DNA from 3 places in the Arthrobacter sp. AD-310 genome. Region 2 is predicted to be linked to each of the others. Evidence: riboswitches for the same ligand, from Rfam matches in the RefSeq annotation. Region 2 holds a riboswitch; each other region holds the start of a gene.

Region 1 (6,904 bases), on a different contig from region 2:
TACCAGTCCGGGTAGCACTGCCTGAAACATCATGCTCGTCCTGATCCGGATTACTTTCGCTGCTACCGTCTGCATACCCACTGCGAAAATCACGGCAACTGCGAGTTGAGCTGACGCAATTCCGGCGATGCCCCATTGGGTGGCAAAAAAAAGCACCGGCACCAAAATCAAAAGCCGGATTATGGAAATAGTTATTGAAAGCCCGGGCCGGCCGAGGGCTTTGTACACGTCATTCGCCCCTGCTCCCAGCGAACGAACGGCGGCATATATGGCCAATAAGGTCAGAGGGAGCACAGCGTCTCCCCATTGGGGACCGAAAAGCAAAGGCACAAGCACGGGTGCCAGGACAGCGAGGCCAACGCCTGCCGGGACCCCGTACAACGCTTGAATCTGCATGCTTTTCAGGTATCCGGCCCGGAGTCGATAAGGGTCGTCACGGACCTGTGTATAAAGGGGAAACAGCACAGTTGAGAGTACGAAGAATACATTCAAAATAAGGGCTTCCGGAAGCCGGAATGCCAAGGTGTAATAACCGAGCGCTTGGGCGCCCAGAACAAGTCCAATAATGAGGTAATCCACATCAAATATCAGCCGGGCAAGTAAGCTGCTGCCCGCTACAGGCGCACCGAAGGACAGGTTAGCCCGGATGGAGTGCCAACTCGATCGCCAAAACCTCCAGGGCGCATCATGGCGGACTAGGTACCAACACGTGGCAGCATAACCCACTGAACCCGCCACGGTTCCTAGTGCAAGAGACAATGCGCCTTGTCCTTGAAAAGCCAGAAGAAGAGTAACCGAACCCATTAAAGCTGCCCGGATTACGGGGGCTGCAGTCAGCTGCCTGAAGCGGAGATCGCGTCTGAGCAGGGCTTCAGGAACTGCCCCGCATGAAGTAGCAAAAATTGATACTGATATGACTTGGATCAATGGGACGGCAGCGGGAAAACCAAATACTTCTGAGGTTAGAGGCGCCCCCAATGCAACAATTAACGCGAGGGAGGTGCCTAGACCAAGCGAGATCAGGAGTGCGGACTGCGCCATAACCTTGGTTCGGGGTAAATAGACCAGAGCTTGGGCTACTCCTGCGTCAGCAACGCTTTCGGTGTATAACATCAGCACTAAGGCAAATGCAACCAGCCCGTATTCCTCCGGTGAGAGGAGTCTTGCCAAGACCACAGTGGTCGCAAGTACGATCAGCCGGCCTGAAACGAAGGCAAGACCTTGCCACATCGCGCCGCTTGCTCCTGCCCGCGCAAGGTCTCCGCCTGGTGTCATGGGGTTTTGCCTTCTTTCAGGTGCCAGTCGTTCACCGCCAAGTGAATTTGATCCAGATAATCTGCAGCAGTTTGCGTCCACGTCCGGACTTCAGAACCGGTATCGGACATGAGCCTCGGCGGGCCGCCGTTCAGATGGTTTACGACCTGGTCTACGAATTGTGTCGGGTCCTTTTCGATAGTTAGCAAAGGATGCGGAGCCTGTTCACGGGCGGCGACAGGTGTCGCCACAACGGGCACATTTGCAGCCAAGGCTTCCCGGACGGAATTCCGTATGCCGACGCCGTGCTCGTCTGGGAAGACCGCCACATCCGAACCATTGAATACGTCCATCACGGAGGGGACATTAGCCAGGACTTCAACCTGATCAGCAGACAGCGCAAGAACTGAGTCCGCAGGTTGGCGACCCGCAACAACGAATTTCGCATCGGGAACGTGCTCCCAGACCATTGGTGCAATTTTTTTGACCAGCACATGAGCACTGTCGATATTGGGACCATAATTGAGGCTCCCCACGAAGCAAACCACCGGAGAGTTCCGTTTCCCCCGGTAACGAGGCGCAGACTCTGCTCCATTGGCAACGCTGGTCACGGGCCGCGCCAGCTTCTTGCTCCACGCGGCAGCGTCTCCTGCACCGACGGTCAACAGCCGCGCACGGGCCGGGAGGCGTCGTTCTGCCCGCAGAGCCAGATACGCCCTGACTTTATATGCTGGCATCAACTTTCCTGCGATGGCAGTATCCATGGCCGCCCGGATAGACCAAGGATCAACAGTCTGCAGGACCAGAGGACCCCAAACATAGTGGGAGAGAAACAGCGCGTGGGGCCCGTGGATCAGCGTAGCGTCCTGTTGCAGGGACAATGCTGCCACTAATTCTCGGGCACGCCTCGTCGATCGTTCTTGCCGCCCTAGTCCGTTCACGCCTAGGCCTGAACGGAGTGCAGCTAGCGTCCTGCTTCGTCGAGGGACAACATGCACAGAGTTGCAGCGTGATCGAACTTCATCCGGCACCGTCACGGGCCCGGAGAATGTCAGCAATGTTACCGTCACGTCAGCAGGTAGGTGACGCAAAACCTCGAAGGGGATGAGAGAGCTTCCATCACCCAGCACAGGATCTCGGTTAGGGACACTTTCTGTTATGTACAGAAGCTTCATTGCAAGAGTTTACTAAATGATGGGAAGAACCGGATGGGCCGCCGGCTTGTTTTTTGAAAGTGAGAAACTGCCAAAAATGGACGGCGGCGGGATATGCCGCCGCCGTCCAGGTGAGCCCATTATAAGGGAGGAAAATCACTGCCAAGCGCGAACGTAGTCGACCTGTACCTCCGAGGCTGGCCCATAAACTGGATTAGTAGACGCTGCCCCAACGTTGAGGACAATATACTGCGGCGCGTTGCCATCGTCCGTGGGATAGGACTTGACTTTAACCCCATCAAAGTACACGTCGGATGAGGTTGCCGTACGGTGCAAGCCGAAAGTGTGGAATTGGTTCGCCCAGTCACCCGGAACTGTGCCCTGGTTATGCGTACCGGAACCTGAGTGGTAATTCACGGTCATTTTAGCCTTGAGGACTTCTGCGATGTCATTTTCCCCAGTCGTAGGCCATGACTGCCCGGTCGACCAGAACGCAGGCCAGTTGTACAGCCCGTTAGCGTCACCGGGGAACTTGATGCGGGCCTCCACGTAACCAGTGGTGAATTGATAGCCACTGCCCGCCCCGCCCTTGGGATTGCTGGAAACGAGGGCGCCGGAAGTGGACGAGGCCAGCGTCAGTGCGAGATTGCCATCCTTGATTGCGACATTGCTCGGGCTGGTGCTGACTTTGTTCATCTCACCACATGTGGGGGAGAACCAGCAGTCGGACCACTTGGTCGTATCGAGGGAACTTCCATTGAATTCGTCATTGAAGGTCATAACCCATCCGCCTGGAACTCCGGTAGGCATCGGGGTAGAAGTCGATGCCAGATTCGCCAGGGGGGCCGAAGCCGGTGCCAGCGTGGACTCCAGTGTTGTTTCCGGAAGTGGTGGCTCGCTGGCCGCCGGAACAGGGGCAGGGGCGGCGTCGGGTTCCACCGTCGCCTCTGTAGTAGGTTCCAGTGGGGCAGTTGCCTGGAGGAGCTGGTCGCGATGCATGTGCGATGCAACGGGCTGCTGCTTTGCGGAGTTGGTTACCCGTTCAACATTCAGAGCTTCGGTGTTTGCTGAGAGCCCCAAAGTGGCGGCGCCTAATAGGGCAACAAAGGCAGTCGTGGCCAGGCGCACCGTGAGTGGGCGTTTGAGAACCCCGGTGTAACGGTGAGGTTCGGAATGAATACGGGTCGAATTAACCGGTTCTTCCATGGACTGATGCGCTTTTGTGCGCGGCTGATCCGTAGATGCAGACATGAGTAGTGCCTCTCGTCGCCTGCGGGGTTAGCTGTCGGGTTCGGATGAGAGCATCCGGCCACTCATGAGGTTTGCCGTGACTTCACCCCGAGGGCAGGCAGAACCATGCCCGGGACACGTGGGTCCCCCGCCTCTGCCAGGAGTCTCGGGATCCCGTAAGTGGCAGAGTTAGGCGTCTTGCGGGATTGGGCCGGCTGGGGCAGCCCCAGAGGTAGACCGTACCGGAGACGCAGCGCTAAGTCACAATCCAGTAACAGGCATCACGGGCATTGCCGAGTCATGAAGGATCTGGCGCGATGGTGTGCTATCGCCCACTGGCAGGGTGCGCGGCGGCCAAAGAAGGCGCTATCTCACCTTTCGATACGGAATGAATCTTGAAACTCGTATCCGCGGGAAGGAATAAAGTCCACTCTCATGTGGGTGCTATCCAAGACCACGTGGGCGGTACCCTTAGCCGGGCTGTAGTTGGCGCCTGACCATGCGGCGAAGTAGGGCTTCTCAGCGTCTTCCGTGTTGATGTCCCTCAAGCTCTGACCTCCGACACCATTGGTGACGAAGACGGTTCCGTTGCCTTGGTTCACACTGCTGTCCGAATCAGTCACGCACTTCGGATTGACTTCCTGCACGAAGAGATAAGGACATCCGTCGCCGTATCCAATCTGGAAAGTGCGCTGATAGACGTGCTCGTGTCCTGTGAGTACAAGGTCAACACTTTTCCTAACGAGCAGGTTTAGGAATGCTTGGCCGGCATCACACCCATAGTGTCCTATGCTGAAGCACATATTGTGCATACCGACTATCGTCCAGGGAATTTTCGCTTCTCTGGCTGTATCAATAGCGGCTTCGGTCCATAGGTAAGATGCGCTGCCCTTGGAATAGTCCGTTCTACCGTCGGGAAATTCCAAACCCGGCGAGACCATGATCAGCCGAACTATCGGATTCTCGTCCGGGACGTCTACGTACCATTGCTTACCGTAGTCTCCTTGCAATCCTTGAAGCCGATTCGGAAGACATTCCACGTAATTGCTTATGTAGCCGTCGGGACCATTGCTCTCATGGTTGCCAGCCACAAGCAGAGTGGGAATTTCTGGCCCCAGCAGTTGTTGTACTAAATCGCAGAATTTCTGCTCGGCACCTTGCTCATAGGACAGGTCACCCAAGATGATGTTGAAGTCGGGTGCAAGCTCTCGTACTTTGTTCAAAACCCCCTTGGCGCCGCTGCCAAGTCCCACATCACCGGCTGCAGTGAAGTGGACGGTAGGCCCATCATCTGCAAGTTGGGGTGTAACCTCATCGCAACCGGTCATTCCCATGGCGCATAACAGAGTCAAAATGCTGATACAAGCACGTCTTTTCCCACGCGGCTTTGGTTGTGCCTTGTTCAAGATTCAGCAAGCCTTAACCGGATGGTCGCAATGCCGTTTGCCAGGCCCCCGCTGCTTTGGCCCCGGAAAATGTCCAGGTGGCTGCGCCGCTGGCGCCCGCGGATGTCTGGACTTTGTCGGCCTGTTCGGCGATTTGTCCACCCGCCGCCTCCCAGCGCTCTGCCCATCCTGTCGGGGGAGATGCCGCAGGAGTTGAGCTGTCGAACCCAACGCCACCGATAAGGAGGGCACCGTTGCTGGCCGTTGTTACTCCTGGCAACGTGATACTTGTCGCCGTGTAGCTGGTGTCCACGCGGGTAGCCACCATGCTGTCAATCGGACTTGATGTGCTCGCTCCGCGATAAGCAGTCATCCCGCCACCCCATTTCACAGCAGTGCTGGTAGACCAGGTATAAGAGGCGCCCTCAGCCGTTCCTGCCACCCGGTAGTAGACAAAGATCCGCGCTCCGTTTCCGATGGTAAGACCGTTTACAAGTGGCGTCCATCCGGCGGGAGCACTGCTAACCGACGGGGTTAAATCGGCAGTAAAGGCGGCGACCAACAAATCACCGGCGGTCGTACCCGCCGGTTTTGCGAGGGTGATCGGAGCAGCCGTACCGGAATAGCTGCTCGCCGTCCCCACCACGCTAATGCTTCCCGAAGGGGAAGGGGTTGGGGTAGGTGTCGGTGAGGGACTGGGGGCGGGCGCCGACCCCAGGGACCGGTCCGAGAACCAGTAGCGTTTGGTGACGTTGTTGCTCGCCAGGATCACGACACCGGTGCTGGAGTTAAGGCTCTGCTTGGTTGTTGTTACGTCATTGATGTTTGGGGATGCTCCGTCTTGGATGACGGGAGTTCCGCGGCCGCTGCCAAACACGGGGTTGTCCATGGACGCGGTCTTTTCGTAGATACTTCCCGCTACGCCCGAGTATGCGCATCCCGAAACGGATGTGGAAGGCGCAGTGTGAAACGCTCTGACCACGTTATTCGTGGTGTCCAGCACGACCTGGGGGCGGGAAACGCAATCAGCAACGGTTGCAATCGTTGACTTTGTGAAAGCACCGGTTCCGGGGCGGAAGACAAGCAACTGAAGTTGTGGCAGCGTCTTGTCCGTGTACGTGTCATTTAGGCTCGTCTTCAAAGCAGCATAGACTCGTCCGGCGGAATCAGCGAGAAGGGCTTTGAGATTCAAATGGTCATCCGCTTGGCCCTTTCCTTGAACAGCGGGCTGGACCTTCCATGAAGACGCCGCGGTCGGGGACGTTCCGTCGGTGCGCGTTGCCCAATAAACGGTGCCCGCGGGATTATCACTCCACATCACCCCGATCTTGTTGCTCCCGAAGGAAACGACGGCAGAAATGTCATCTGGCGCAGGATTCGGGTCCGCCACGGGCAGAACAAATGGCGTGTTCCAACTTGTTCCGCCGGGAGTGGACACGTTCACATAAACGGCGTTCGTGTAGCCCGAGGTCGCGTTTCCGGAAACCTGCGTCCAAGTGGCCCAGATTGCGCCCGTAGTGTCCTTGTCAATCGTCATCGATTCGCTGCTGTTATTGGTGATAGTAGTAGGAAAACCAGGGTCCAGGGTGTATTTGCCTGAGGAATAACTGTAGCGATAAAGCTTGGCCGGCTGCCCTGGAATGGACGGCTTGGGCGTCCCGTCCCCGGACACGGTCACTACATGCGAAGCGATGTATAGCTTGTTGCCGTCCCACAGGGTGTCAGCCAAAGTGTTACTCCGGCTGTCATTGAGGACGCCGGTGTCCACCCAGGTCCTGGTTGCCCTGTCGAGGCGGAAAATATGCCAGCCACTTCCTGTCGCCCACATGTCGGCCCACCAGGAACCATCGTTCCACCAGAGTTTGCTTTGCGGTTTATCTG
Region 2 (6,904 bases):
ACGTGGTTGATCACGGAAAGCATTCGCAGGGCGGATGCCGCGTACAGCCCCTCCTCAAGCTTGGGGGTGGGGGCTTTGTCACCCAGTTCAGAGCACACCCAGGTGCAGGTCTGCCGGGTCCGCAGGGCGCTGGAGCAGAGGATGAAGTCGGGGACGATGTTGTGTTTGAGCAGCCAGCGTCCGGCCAGGGGCGCTTCCCGGTGGCCCCGCTCCTCGAGCGGCCGTTCGTGGTCAGCCACGCCACCAGGCCAGTCGGCCTTGGAATGGCGCATGATCACTAGCCGGCGAAGATGGTGCTCACTCATGGCCCAAGCCTAACGAACCCGTCAGCGCTGCTGTGCCCCTACAGCAAAAGGCGCCCGCCCCGCTGGGGACAGGCGCCTTTCGTTCAGAAGCTAGATCGAGTATTCCGGAGCGGCCCAGACGACCACCTCGGGGTGCTCGTAGAAGCGGTAGCCCTGGCCGCGGACGGTGCGGACCGTGTTGGCCAGGCGGCCCAACTTGGAGCGGAGCCGGCGGATGTGGACGTCGATGGTGCGCTCGTTCGGCACTTCCTCGGCGTTCCGCCAGAGGCCTTCGAGCAGCTCGTCGCGGCCGACGGTGCGGGTGCCGTTTTCCACGAGGTAGTTCAGGAGCTCGAACTCCTTGAAGGTCAGGTTGAGGGATTCGCCGTCGAGGTGAACCTCCCGGCGTGCAAGGTCGATGAGGACACCGGAGGGGCGCGGCTCCTGCGGCTGCTGCGGCCGGGGAGTCTCGGTGCGCTGGCGGGAGTTCACCGTGGGGTCGCCGAAGGTGGAGCGGACGACGTCGAGCGCGGAACCCGGGGTGCCGGCAGGGGCTACGGCGACTGCCGCGTAGCTCTCGGCACCGGTAACCAGCGACTGGGCGTAGGCGCGGATTTCCTGGGCCAGTTTGGCGATTGAGGTGCCGGCAGCCGCGGCGGTTTCCTCATCGATGCCCATGTAGAGGACAAATCCGCGGGCCACGTTGTCATTGGCTACGGGACGCACCGCGTTGGGCCCCGCCACTACCGGAGTGGGAGCGGTGACGGGTGCGGAGTCTGCCGCCGGAACTGCCCGGAGCTGCCCGTATGAATTGGGGTTGTAGCCCTGCGGCGTGTAGCCCTGTGCGGGGAAGCCGTTCCCGGCAGAGGGAGCGAGGGCCGGGCGTGGACCGAAGCCGGGGCGCAGGCCGGATGGCTGGCCCGCCTTGGCGGCGTTACGGACGGAGATGTGGACGTATCCGGATGCAACAGACATGGAATGCTTACCTCAATGTGAATGGCCGCCATCGCGGCTCGAATGCTGGGTTTCCCCGCACTGCGAACTGGGGAGGGGCGCCCGACGCTGGGCTGGGGGGCGAATGCCTAAGAACTTCGGCGGGTGGGAAGGTCAGGCGTGCATTCGACAACAGCGCATGTCGGCAGCAGCTGATGTGCTGGGCCAATATTCTGCGGCTGCAGGTGCTGTTGAGTTCTTGTTCACATTGGAAGTGTGCAGCGTAACAATGGCAACTTGCAAGTAACAATGGACCGAATCGTCCGCATCGTGAGACGAAATGCTCTATTGTGGCGCAGATCACGATTCTGGCGGACCCCAAAGAATAACGCTCGTTATCCGAGCAGCCGGCCCGATAACGGCGTTTGGCGAAATATAGTTCGACAGGCGCGGGCAAAAGGACGCTTTTATTCAACTGAGTGCGGAATGCCAAAATCGCTCCTCAAGCCCGACGCCCCTGTCCAGCCCGATGCGCTCCGGGGAAAAGATTTTTCCCGTCCGAACGTCCGGAAATGAGCCCGGGACTACCCTGCCCTCCTGCTAGAGGGTGCCAGGCGGGTGCCCGCGCGACCAAGCTGCCGGTTCGCTGCAGGACCTTGCCCAGCTGGCTACGCTGGCATTCACAGCCTGCGCACAGGAAAGCCAAAGCCGGGCTACACCCACCGATCGGAGAGTTGTCCCATGGCCACTTCGCACTCCATGACCAACAACCTTCCCAAGCTGTCCCACCCGGACGGCTCCCCCATCCGTGCCCTTGTGGTCGATGACGAGCCCAGCTTGTCCGAACTGATGAGCATGGGCCTGCGGATGGCTGGATGGTCCGTCGCCGTGGCCGCGGACGGCCCCGAGGCCGTGAAGCTCGCAAAGGACTTCCGCCCGGACGTGCTGGTGCTGGACGTGATGCTTCCGGGGTTCGACGGCGTCGAACTGCTGGGCAGGATCCGCGCCTTTGCTCCCGAGGTGCCCGCGCTCTTCCTCACCGCGAAGGATGCCGTCCAGGACCGGATCGTGGGGCTGGCCGCCGGGGGCGACGACTACGTCACCAAGCCGTTCAGCATGGAGGAGGTCATTCTCCGGCTGCACCGCCTGGTGCAGCGTTCCGGGGTCGCAGCCATGGACACCGCCGAACTGGTCGTTGGCGATCTTGTCCTCAACGTCGACACGCGCGAAGTCACGCGGGCCGGGGAGGACGTCCAGCTCACCGCCACACAGTTCGAACTGCTCCGCTACCTTATGGAAAACCCTAAGCGCGTCATCAGCAAGGCGCAGATCCTGGACAGGGTATGGGACTACGACTTCGGCGGGCAGGCCAACATCGTGGAGCTCTACATTTCCTACCTGCGCAAGAAGATCGACGCCGTCCACCCGCCCATGATCCATACCGTGCGTGGCGCCGGTTATGTGATCAAGCCCGCGGAGTAGGCTGTCATGCCCTTCCCCCAGGCTCCGGCCCAGCATTCCCGGAGCTGGCTCAAGCCCGCCACCTGGCACCTGCGGACCAGGCTGATCCTGCTCGCGATGGCGCTGCTGATCGCCATTTGCGGCGCCGTCGGGGTGGCCAGCTATGTATCTATGGACGCGTTCCTCACTCGCCAGCTGGATGACCAGCTGAGCCAGGCCGCCGAACGGGCCAACGATCCCGGCCGCCCTCCAATGGGCGGTTTCAACGGCCGCGACCCCCTGGACGCCCGAGGACAGAGCGTGGGCACGGTCAATGCCCGGATCGTGAACGGCCAGGTGAACAGCGGCGGCTTCCTCGCCTCGGATACCAGCCGGTCGGCGCTGTCCGCCGACGACAAAAAGGTTTTGCTCGCACTCGCCACCGATGCCCGGCCCGTGGACCGGAAGCTGTCCAACGGCGCGTACCGGCTTGTAGCCGTGCAAACGGACTTCGGCGACGTCCTGGTCACCGGCCTCCCGCTCGCCGGCAAGCAAAGCACCCTCGCTTCCCTGGTCTGGACCTTCGTTTTTGTATCGCTGGGCGGCCTGCTGCTGATCGGCCTCGTGGGAACGGTACTGATCCGGCGCACCATGAAGCCGCTCGAACAGCTGTCCGCGGTTGCCACCCGCGTGTCGCAACTGCCCCTCGACGCCGGTGAGGTCGCGCTGGCGGTCCGCGTGCCGCCGTCGAACGCCAACCCGGGCACCGAAGTGGGCAGCGTGGGCCACGCACTGAACCTGATGCTGGACAACGTGGCGAACGCGCTGCAGGCGCGGCAGAAGAGTGAGACCAAGGTGCGTCAATTCGTGGCCGACGCATCGCACGAGCTGCGGACACCGCTAACGGCCATCCGCGGCTACACGGAGCTGATGCGGATGACGGAGCGATTCACCCCCGACGGGCAAAAATCCCTGGCCAGGGTGCAGAGCCAGTCGGAGCGGATGACCGCGCTGGTGGAGGACCTCCTGCTGCTGGCACGGCTGGACGAGGGCCAGCCGCTGAAGCTCAGCGAAGTGGACCTCACGCAGCTGGTGGTCGAAAGCGTCAGCGACGAGAAGGTCATGGCCCCCGGGCACACGTGGCGGCTGGAACTGCCGGACGGGCCCGTGCTGGTCAAGGGCGATGCGTCCCAGCTGCGCCAGGTGCTCATGAACCTGCTGTCGAACGCGCGGAAGCATACCGCCGCCGGCACCACTGTGGTGACGGGAGTTGGCACCTCGCCGGAGGGCACGGCGGTAGTCACGGTAACGGACGACGGCGGCGGCATCCCGGCAGAGTTTGTCGACCACGCGTTCTCCCGCTTTGCCCGCGCAGACGCCGCCAGGAAAGGTACGGAAGACGCGGAAGGTGCGGGCGCCGCCGAGGGCACCAGTGGTCTCGGCCTGTCTATTGTGCAATCCATTGTGGAGGCTCACGGAGGCCGGGTAACGGTGTCATCACGGCCCGGCTGCACGCAGTTCACAGTTCAACTGCCTTCCTTCGATGTTTAGGCAAACCGACGCGCCGTCATTCGTGATGTCCGTTACCTAAATGTGACTTAAGCAGCGCCTTCCTGTACCGTCGATTGGGTGCGGTTCCCGTTCGGGCCGCGTATCCGGATGACGCCAAGCTCTGCCACTTCCCGGATTCCGTTTGATCCAAGGCAGAGGCGGGGGACCCACCGTCCCGGGCATCGATTGCCCTAGGGGTTAAGCCAGCACGTGTCTGTTCCGTGCGGCCGGATGCCCTCATCCGAACCCGACAGCTAACTCCGCAGGTGTGAGAGGCGATCAATCATGTTCAAATTCCCGGTACAGCCGCGCGCAAAACACGAGTCGGACAGCAATACACAGCGTCCCGCGGGCAGGAAGTTCACCTTTGGCCAGCGTGCCGCCGTCCTCACCGCAGGCGCCGCCCTGCTGGTGGGCGGAGTGGGTGCCGCAGGACAGGCCACCGGTACGCTGGCCCCCTCAGCGTCAACCACCGCGGCGCCCGCAGATTCCGATGCCAGCATGAGCATCGAAAAGAGCGAGATCCGGTCCAACCCGGCCGAGTCCCCTGCACCGGCTCCGATCAACGTGGTTCCGCAGGCCGCCGAGCCGGCCCCTGCGCCCGCCCCCGAGCCGGCTCCCGCTCCGGAACCCGCGCCCGCGCCCGAGCCGGCACCCGAGCCCGCTCCCGTCGTCGCGGTCAACGACCCTGCCGGCGCGCAGGCCTACGCCGCCGGCCAGCTGGCTTCCTACGGCTGGGGCCAGGACCAGATGCAGTGCCTGGTGACCCTGTGGGACAAGGAGTCCGACTGGACCACCACGGCCACCAACCCGAGCAGCGGCGCCTACGGCATCGTCCAGTCCCTGCCCGCCGAAAAGATGGCCAGCGCCGGCGCGGACTACCTCACCAACTACCGCACGCAGATCAACTGGGGCCTGAACTACATCAAGGAGCGCTACCAGTCTCCGTGCGGCGCCCTGAACTTCCACCTGGGCAACAACTGGTACTAAACCAGCCCTGAGCAGGACCCACTGCATCCCCGGCCGCCTCAGCGTCCGGGGATGTACTGCACCGCCCACCGGTTGCCGTCCGGATCGGCGAAATAGACGAAGTGGCCCCAGGCCTGGATGTCCACGTCGCTGACTTCCACACCGTTGTTCTTCAGGTGGTCGTGGGCCGCCTGGATGTCGCTGACCACCAACTGGAGGTTTGAGCCGGTGCCGGGAGGCGCGTCGGTGAGCCCTTCGCCGATGCAGATGGAACAGGCTGAGCCGGGCGGCGTCAGCTGTACAAAGCGGATGCCGTCGGAGGGCCGCTCATCAAAATCGGGATTGAAGCCGACCTTGTTGACGTAGAAATCCTTGGCGCGGTCCACGTCGGACACGGGGACAAACACAAGTTCCAGTTTCCAGTCCATGGGCACAGGCTAGCCAACGGCCCGGGCAGCGGAAAGGGTTGTGTCCTAGCCAGCGATGCCGTAAAGGCGGTCCCCCGCGTCCCCGAGGCCGGGAACGATGTAGGACTTCTCGTTCAGTTTCTCGTCGATGGAGGCCAGGACGATGGTCACGTTGGCGCCGGAGAGTTCCTCTTCCAGCTTGGCGAGGCCTTCCGGCGCGGCCAGCAGGCAGATGCAGGTGACGTCCGAGGCGCCGCGCTTGAAGAGGAACTTTATGGCTTCGCGCAGGGTTCCGCCGGTGGCCAGCATCGGGTCCAGCACAAAGATCTGCCGGCCGGTGAGGTCCTCGGGGAGGCGCTCGGCGTACGTGATGATGTCCAGGGTTTCCTCGTCCCGGGCCATCCCCAGGAAGCCGACTTCGGCCGTGGGCACCAGCTTGGTCATGCCTTCCAGCATGCCCAGGCCTGCGCGGAGGATGGGAACGACGAGCGGGGTGGGCTTGGTGAACGCGGTGCCCACGGTGGTGCTGACGGGCGTCTCGATGGTCACCGGTTCGGTGCGGACGTCCCGGGTTGCCTCGTAGGCCAGGAGCGTCACCAGCTCCTCCGTGAGCTGCCGGAACACGGGCGACGGGGTGTTCTTGTCCCGCAGGACGGTGAGCTTATGGGCGACGAGCGGGTGGTCCACAACGAGAGTGCGCATTGGTAAAAACTATCACCCGCGCTATTCCTTTCCGTGACCCGGGCTCCGGCCCGTGCTGCGCTCAGGACCCTGCCCGGCGGTCCGGTCAGTGTCGCGCCCGGAACTCCGGTTTGTGCCGGCGTCGTGATGGATGGCGTCCGCCACAACATCGCGCACCACGGGGTGCTCAAAGGTGGGTGCCGGGCCCGCGTGCTCCCTGCGCCTGATGAGATGGAACAGCCGGTGGGCCAGGATGACCATGGACACCCAGGCCAGTCCGAGGAACCAGCCGGCCATCACGTCCGTGAGCCAGTGGTGGCCCAGGAACACGCGGCTCAGGCCCATGGCGACAATGAAGATGGTTCCCGCCGTGATCGCCGTGATCCGTACCCAGAGCAGCTGGAACTGAAGGCAGATGATGTAGACCAGGACGCCAATCACCACGGTCGTGTTCAGTGTGTGGCCGCTGGGAAACGACGGGGTGGATTCATACGGCGGAACCGCTTCCGAGTGGTCCGGGCGGGTCCTGCCCACCAGCCGCTTGCCCACTGTGGTGGCGGTGGTGGATACCGCCGCGGCCCCGGCCACCAGGACGATAGGCCGCCAGGTCCGGCTCAGGAACGTCAGCCACGCTGTGAG
Region 3 (6,904 bases), on a different contig from region 2:
GGACGAGGAAGCCCTGCAGGAAGCCGGCGGGGAAGACACGGCGCAGGAACACGCTGTGCAGGAAGACACGGCGCGGGAAGACACGGCGCGGGACGACACAGTGCAGGACGACACAGTGCAGGACGACACAGTGCAGGACGAGACAGTCACGGGCTCCGACGCCGCGGACGCCGACTTCTCCGAGGCAGCCCAGGACAAACCGTCCGGGGACGACGACGGCGCGGACCGGGATTCCGACGTCGCGTAAGCGCCGATAGACAAAGAGCGCCTACACAAACGGCGCCGGCCGGGCAGGACCCGGGCGGCGCCGTCGTGCTTTAAGTGCAGGCGGCCTGCCTGCCGGCTACTTGCGCAGTTCGCCCACGACGTAGTCGATGCTGGCCAGCAGCGCGGTGATGTCGTCCGGCTCGATAGCCACGAACGTGGCGATGCGCAGCTGGTTGCGGCCCAGCTTCCGGTAGGGCTCGGTGTCCACGATGCCGTTGGCGCGCAGGACCTTGGCCACGACGGCGGCGTCCACCGATTCGTCGAAGTCCACCGTGGCGATGACGTTGGAGCGCTCGTCCGGGTTGGTGACGAACGGTGTAGCGAATTCGGAAGCCTCGGCCCACTGGTAGACACGGCCGGCGGAGTCCGCCGTCCGGGCAGCCGCGAAGTCGAGGCCGCCGTTGGAGTTCAGCCACTGCACCTGCGCGTCCAGGGTCACCAGCGTGGACAGCGACGGCGTGTTGTAGGTCTGGTTCAGGCGCGAGTTATCGATGGCGGTCTGGAGGTCGAGGAAGTCGGGGATCCAGCGGCCGCTTGCCTTAATCCGGGCCGCGCGCTCCAGGGCGGCGGGGGAGAAGAGGCCCAGCCAGAGGCCGCCGTCCGACGCGAAGTTCTTCTGCGGGGCGAAGTAGTAGACGTCGCTCTCGGCCACGTCGACGTCCAGCCCGCCCGCGGCCGACGTTGCGTCGATCAGGACCAGTGATCCCTCGTCCGCGCCTGCAACCCGCTTCACCGGGGCGGAAACACCTGTGGAGGTTTCGTTCTGCGGCCAGGCGTACACGTCCACGCCTGCTTCGGCCGAAGCTGCCGGGCGGGTGCCGGGCTCGGACTTGATGATGGAGGAGGCGTCCAGGAAGGGGGCCTTGTTAGTGGCGGCGGCGAACTTGGAGCCGAACTCGCCGAAGGAGAGGTGCTGGGCCTTCTTCTCCACGAGGCCGAAGCTGGCGACATCCCAGAATGCCGTCGAGCCGCCGACGCCAAGGACCACTTCATAACCTTCCGGCGCACGGAAGAACCGGCTCAGGCCGTCGCGGACCGAACCAACGAGGTTCTTGACCGGGGCCTGCCGGTGCGAGGTGCCGAGGATGTTCTTTGCTGCGGCGGACAGCGCATCGATCTGCTCCTGCCGAACCTTGGAGGGACCGGCGCCGAACCGTCCGTCCTTGGGGAGGAGGTCGGCGGGAATAGTGATGCTGGGTTCGCTCACAGGGGCTCCAATTTCGGCGTGGACACGGCTTCGGTCCGGACGGGTGGATGGTCGCTGGCAGGCAGCCTGGGTGGACTGCATCTGGGCCGTTCCCATTCTGCCTGAACAGCCCATTCGGCGGGAACCGGAACCGTCAAAGTCCAGCCCGTGAGACGCCTCCAGTAGGCCTCTTCAACTATTCGGACTAAGTCAAAATAGGCTAAGCTAGCCAACGGACTACGTCGCGGTGAACGGCGATACGGTGGGACAACGCAAGGTACTGCGCTCGAGGAGCTGAGCTGGATGACGGATCTGATCGACACTACGGAGATGTACCTTCGGACCATTTTGGAACTCGAAGAAGAGAACATCGTTGCCCTCCGGGCCCGTATTGCTGAACGGCTGCGCCACTCCGGTCCCACGGTGTCCCAGACCATTGGCCGGATGGAACGTGACGGCCTGGTTGTGGTGTCCGGGGACCGGCATCTGGAACTTACCGAAGTCGGCCGCAAGCGGGCCACGGAAGTGATGCGGAAGCACCGCCTTGCGGAACGGCTGCTGGCAGACGTCATCGGGCTGGATTGGGCCTACGTCCACGACGAAGCCTGCCGGTGGGAGCACGTGATGAGTGAGCGTGTGGAACGGCGCATCTATGAACTGCTGGACCACCCCACCGAATCCCCCTACGGCAACCCCATCCCAGGCCTCGCGGCGCTGGGTGGTGAGGCTGCTGCGGCCGTCGCGGAAACGGCGGTGAGCCTCCTGGAGGCCATGAAGTCATATGGCACCGCCTCTGTGGTGACCGTCAGCCGGTTGGCAGAGCCCATCCAGGTGGAACCTGAACTGCTGGCGCAGCTCGATGAAGGCGGCATCCGGCCCGGCGCCGCTGTAACGCTCGAGCGCGTGGGTGACTATATTTCCGTCCGCGTGCCCGGCATCGAGGGCGCCCTCGAACTGCCGCCCGAAGTGGCCGCCCACGTCTTCGTTACCGTCCGCTAGCGAGCGACGCCCGCAACCCGGGAATACTCCATTTGATGGCGGTTACGCAAAGATAACGGAATTGTTACTTTAGGGATTAAGCCTCTATAGTTGAAGCAAGCGTTGATACTAAAGCGTTACCTGTTCCGGAGCCGAGCTCTGCCAGCGGAACAGGTGCACGAGTCACTACTGGCAGAGGCGGGGGAACCACAAGCGGCAGCGGGGGACTGCCTTGGGGTGAAGTCCGACAGCAGCAAGCCTCTTCCAGTGTAGGAATCCTCCGGGAATCTCTCTGTGCCGAAGCTTGCCTGCTCCGGACCGGGTCTTTGATCTCTCTGACCCGAATCCGACAGCTAACTTCGCAGGCTTTCAGAGAGGAATCCTTCTTGTCCATGCAGACCTCCAGGGGGCGCCGCCGCGCGGCCGGCCCCGCTCCGGCCCCGCGCGTGGCCGAAGTTACTCACACGGAGCGCCCCCGCGATCTCCACCGTGATGCGCGGCGCCGTCGGGGTCCGTTCCGGCAGATCACCGAGTTCGCCTCTGCAAGCGGCATCGGCCAGAAGGCCGGGATCGCTTTGGCCGCCACCGGCATGGTGCTTACAGTGACTGTTCCTGCCACCAGTCCCGTGATGGCCACGGACGCCTCCGGAAGCACGCCTGTTGCCGCGTCCGCCGTCACGCCGCAGCAGCCGGCCATTTCCGCTGAAGCCGGCGCCCAGATCGACTTCAGCCGCTCAGCGGTCGTGACGCAGGCCGACCCTGACGGCAAGCTCAAGCAGCTCCTGAGTGCCCAGTCCGCGGGCGCCGTCTCCCGCGCCGCATCGGTCGGAAGCCTTGGTGCGCCGCTGGCCAGCATGGTTACCGCATCGCCTTTCGGTTACCGCGTCAGCCCCATCACGGGCGGCTCCGGCGACTTCCACCGCGGCCAGGACTACGTGGCGCAGTGCGGCACCTCCGTGCTCGCCGCCGCCACCGGCACCGTGACCTTTGTGGGCTGGCACCAGTTCGGCGGCGGCAACCGTGTGGTGATTGACCACGGAAACGGCCTGGAGACCACGTACAACCACCTTTCGTCCTTCAGTGTGACTGAGGGCCAGACGGTCTCCAGGGGCGACGTGGTGGCTTTGAGTGGCACCACCGGGGCTTCGACTGGCTGCCACCTGCACTTCGAGGTGCAGGTCAACGGCGAAGTGGTCGATCCGACGGGCTGGCTGTAGTCAAATGAGGGCAAACTCCCAGTTCGTTGTGACCCGCCGTGACCTGAATGTGACATTCACGCGAAACTGCTGTACCGTCTAACTCGCGTCAACTTTTCCGAAGTTGACGCTCTTGTGCGGATTGCCTAACTCTGCCACCGCTCAAGGTCCGTTCGCATTTCATCGTCTGGCAGGGGCGGGGGAACCAAATTTGGTCTTCGTCATGAAGGCCTTGGGGTTAAGTCGCAAAGCTTCCATGGAAGCAGCGCGGCCGGGTGACTCCCATCCGAATCCGACAGCTCACCTCGCAGGCATTGGGAGAGGCTACCTTCGTGTCTTCACGCCATAGTTCTGCGCGCCACCGTGCGCAACCGGTTCGTACCAACCCCCTGGACGCTGTGTCCAAGGCTGTTAGTGCCAACGCCGGGACAGTAGGTCGCCAGGCTGCAGTTGTTGCTGCTGCTTCGGGACTGGTCCTGGGTATGGGCCTGCCGGCCAACGCTGCGGACACCACTGCCGGTGTCTCCGCGTCCGCCGAGTCCGGCTCGGCGCAGACCGCCCTTGCGGTCACCGCCGCCCCCACCGCCACGGTCTCCTTCGAGCGTCCCGTGGTCACCACCGTTGCAGCTCCCGTCGTTGAGCGCGTGACTCCCCAGTCCACCTCGGACGACGACGACGCGGACAACGCCACCACGGCCACGGCAGCAGCCGAAAAGGTTGCCGCGGCAGCCTCCTCGGCCGCCACCTCCGGCCTGGCAGCCATTGCCTACACCGGCATTGGCAGCCCCTACGTCTGGGGCGGCACCAGCCCCGTGAGCGGCTGGGACTGCTCCGGCTTCACCCAGTGGGTCTACGCCCAGGCCGGCATCAGCATTCCCCGCGTCAACGCATGGACCGCCATGACCCCCACCTCCACCCCCCAGCCGGGTGACCTGGTGATGCAGAACGGTGGCGCACACGTCGGTATCTACGTAGGCAACGGCATGATGGTCAGCGCGCTCAACCCCTCCCAGGGCACCCTGCTCCACTCCGTAGCTGCAACCGGAACCTCCTCCTTCTACACCCTCGCAGGCTAATCAGTTCCCGGGGCTTCGGCCCCCGGAACTTTTTCTTTGCCCGCGCATCCGCCAAATCACTAATCCCCGTTCGGGACGCGCCGACGTACCCCCAAGATGCCGGCGCGTCCAACACCCTTGTGCGGCCCACAGGCCCCGAGGAATTCGAAAGAGAGAAAAGATGACTACTCGTGCTACCGCACGGCACCGCGCCGAGGTCACCAAAACCAACTCGATCGCCATCATCGCCAAGGCTGTTGGCGACAACGCCGGCGGCGTCGGACGCCAGGCAGCGGTCATTGCCGCAGCCTCCGGCCTGGTCCTGACCAGCGGCATTGCAGCCAACGCGGCTGACGCCAACATCCAGCGTGACTCGGCACCGGCCTCGGCCCTTGAGGTCGAGTCCGCGATCGAAGCCCCGATTTCCGCAGCCTCCACCATCGCGATCACCTTTGAGAAGCCGGCAGTCACCACCTCCCCGGCTCCTGTCGTTGAGGAAGAACCCGTGGTTGAGGAAGCCGCTCCGGCTCCGGTTGCCGAGGCTCCTGCTGCCCCCAAGGTCACGGCCACCGTCTCCGCCGCCTCTGCCCCCGCCGCGCCGGCCGCTTCCGCAAGCGGCAAGGGTGCGGCCATCCTGTCCGCCGCCTACGCCCAGCTGGGCGTTATGCAGGACTGCACCATGCTGGTCACCAACTCGCTGGCCGCCGTCGGAATCAACTTCCACGACTGGCCTGCCGGCTACCTGTCCCTCGGCCGCACGGTCAGCGCTGCCGAAGCGCAGCCCGGCGACCTGATCTACTACGCCGACGGCGGCGCCGGCGTAGCGCACATCGCTGTCTACGCGGGCAACGGCCAGGCCGTCCACGGCGGCTACAACGGCAACCAGACCGTTGTGTTCAGCGCCAACGTTGGCTCCGGCCCGGTCTTCATCCGCGTCAGCTAATAGCGGCGCCGCCCGGAACGCTTCGCCGACCGGACTCCGTTCAAGGACCCCTGCCCACGCGGCAGGGGTCCTTGCCCTTTAAAAGGGACCAACTCGTTTTGCAGCGAAATTAGCTGATAGCGCACTTCTTTGTTTACTCTTGTGGTGTCGATCCATAGCCCGAACATGCCGAGGGCAGCCGGCCCTCGTGCCCCTGACGGGTGCGGCCGTGAAGAGGTACGTGCATGCGCACTCTCGTTCTGAATGCTGGATATGAACCGCTGGCGGTTGTGACTTTCCGCCGGGCGCTGGTGCTTGTGCTCACGGGCAAGGCAAGCGTGGTGGCCGAAGGGGACGACCCCGTGGTGGGCCCGCAGGAGATATTGGGCCGGCCTTCGGTGATCCTTCTCAACCGCTACATCCGGCCGAGGTACAACCAGGCAACCGCTGTCAGCCGGCGCGGTGTCCTGCGGCGGGACGGGCACAAATGTGCTTACTGCGGGAAAGCCGCGCACACAATCGACCATGTCCACCCAAAATCACGCGGCGGGGCCGATTCCTGGGAGAACCTCGTGGCAGCCTGCCTCCGCTGCAACAACGTCAAGGGTGATCACACTCCCGCGGAAATGGGCTGGAAGCTGCGGTTCGTCCCCGAACCGCCGCACGGCACCATGTGGCAGATCAAGGAACTGGAAAAGCCGACCCCGGCATGGGACCCGTTCCTGCTCCCTGAACGCGCAGCCTGATTCCCTTCGGTGTGATCTTGCGGGGGTGCGCGGCAGAGCCGGCTGGTGGCTAGGCTGGAACCGTGAAAGTCGAAGTGCCGGAGTTTGACGCCCTGATCCTGGCGGGAGGACGTTCGTCACGCCTGGGGGGCGTGCCCAAACAGCATCTGGTGTTCGGCGGTTCAACGCTGCTCCAACGGTCCCTGTCCGCCGCTGCAGGAGCGCGCAAGGTGGTGGTCGTGGGGCCCGATTCCGGGCCCCTGCCGGACGGGGTGGCGACCTGCCGCGAGCAGCCCGAATTCGCCGGACCCGCAGCAGCGATTGCCGCCGGACTCGAGGCCCTGTCGGAGGGCGGGGCCGGCAGCGGTTATACCCTGGTGCTGGCCTGCGACATGCCGCTGGTAGCGGACGCTGTCAGGACCTTGTCCCTTGCCCTGGCCGCGGAGGCGGACAAACCGGAAGCGCTCCTGGCCAGCGCGGACGACGGCAGCCCGGAGGGTCGGATCCAGCCACTCGTCGGCTTTTATCGCACGAGTGGGTTAAGAAGCGCCGTGCAGAAACTCGAGGGCAACGGA

The links. Region 2 has a riboswitch for cyclic di-AMP ahead of ACYQ1Z_RS09780 (aggregation-promoting factor C-terminal-like domain-containing protein). Riboswitches for the same ligand answer to the same signal wherever they lie in the genome.
Region 1: linked by a shared signal. The riboswitch ahead of ACYQ1Z_RS07120 (glycoside hydrolase family 16 protein) and the one ahead of ACYQ1Z_RS09780 (aggregation-promoting factor C-terminal-like domain-containing protein) in region 2 are both predicted to bind cyclic di-AMP.
Region 3: linked by a shared signal. The riboswitch ahead of ACYQ1Z_RS05115 (C40 family peptidase) and the one ahead of ACYQ1Z_RS09780 (aggregation-promoting factor C-terminal-like domain-containing protein) in region 2 are both predicted to bind cyclic di-AMP.

What each region holds. Positions count from the first base shown of each region.
Region 1 is NZ_BAAHNO010000010.1:101,872-108,775, reverse strand. It holds gene ACYQ1Z_RS07130 (lipopolysaccharide biosynthesis protein) at 1-1,275, opposite strand, end outside; gene ACYQ1Z_RS07125 (glycosyltransferase family 4 protein) at 1,272-2,018, opposite strand; gene ACYQ1Z_RS07120 (glycoside hydrolase family 16 protein) at 2,565-3,659, opposite strand; cyclic di-AMP (ydaO/yuaA leader) riboswitch at 3,664-3,844, opposite strand; gene ACYQ1Z_RS07115 (metallophosphoesterase) at 4,010-4,972, opposite strand; gene ACYQ1Z_RS07110 (hypothetical protein) at 5,058-6,904, opposite strand, start outside.
Region 2 is NZ_BAAHNO010000013.1:71,147-78,050, forward strand. It holds gene ACYQ1Z_RS09760 (SixA phosphatase family protein) at 1-305, opposite strand, end outside; gene ACYQ1Z_RS09765 (winged helix-turn-helix domain-containing protein) at 396-1,259, opposite strand; gene ACYQ1Z_RS09770 (response regulator transcription factor) at 1,959-2,699, shown strand; gene ACYQ1Z_RS09775 (HAMP domain-containing sensor histidine kinase) at 2,706-4,208, shown strand; cyclic di-AMP (ydaO/yuaA leader) riboswitch at 4,328-4,488, shown strand; gene ACYQ1Z_RS09780 (aggregation-promoting factor C-terminal-like domain-containing protein) at 4,494-5,198, shown strand; gene ACYQ1Z_RS09785 (VOC family protein) at 5,237-5,605, opposite strand; gene upp (uracil phosphoribosyltransferase) at 5,651-6,286, opposite strand; gene ACYQ1Z_RS09795 (phosphatase PAP2 family protein) at 6,308-6,904, opposite strand, start outside.
Region 3 is NZ_BAAHNO010000008.1:51,208-58,111, forward strand. It holds gene ACYQ1Z_RS05095 (DUF3027 domain-containing protein) at 1-247, shown strand, start outside; gene serC (phosphoserine transaminase) at 344-1,474, opposite strand; gene ACYQ1Z_RS05105 (metal-dependent transcriptional regulator) at 1,757-2,452, shown strand; cyclic di-AMP (ydaO/yuaA leader) riboswitch at 2,603-2,813, shown strand; gene ACYQ1Z_RS05110 (M23 family metallopeptidase) at 2,824-3,648, shown strand; cyclic di-AMP (ydaO/yuaA leader) riboswitch at 3,777-3,955, shown strand; gene ACYQ1Z_RS05115 (C40 family peptidase) at 4,026-4,703, shown strand; gene ACYQ1Z_RS05120 (NlpC/P60 family protein) at 4,864-5,625, shown strand; gene ACYQ1Z_RS05125 (HNH endonuclease) at 5,850-6,350, shown strand; gene mobA (molybdenum cofactor guanylyltransferase) at 6,413-6,904, shown strand, end outside.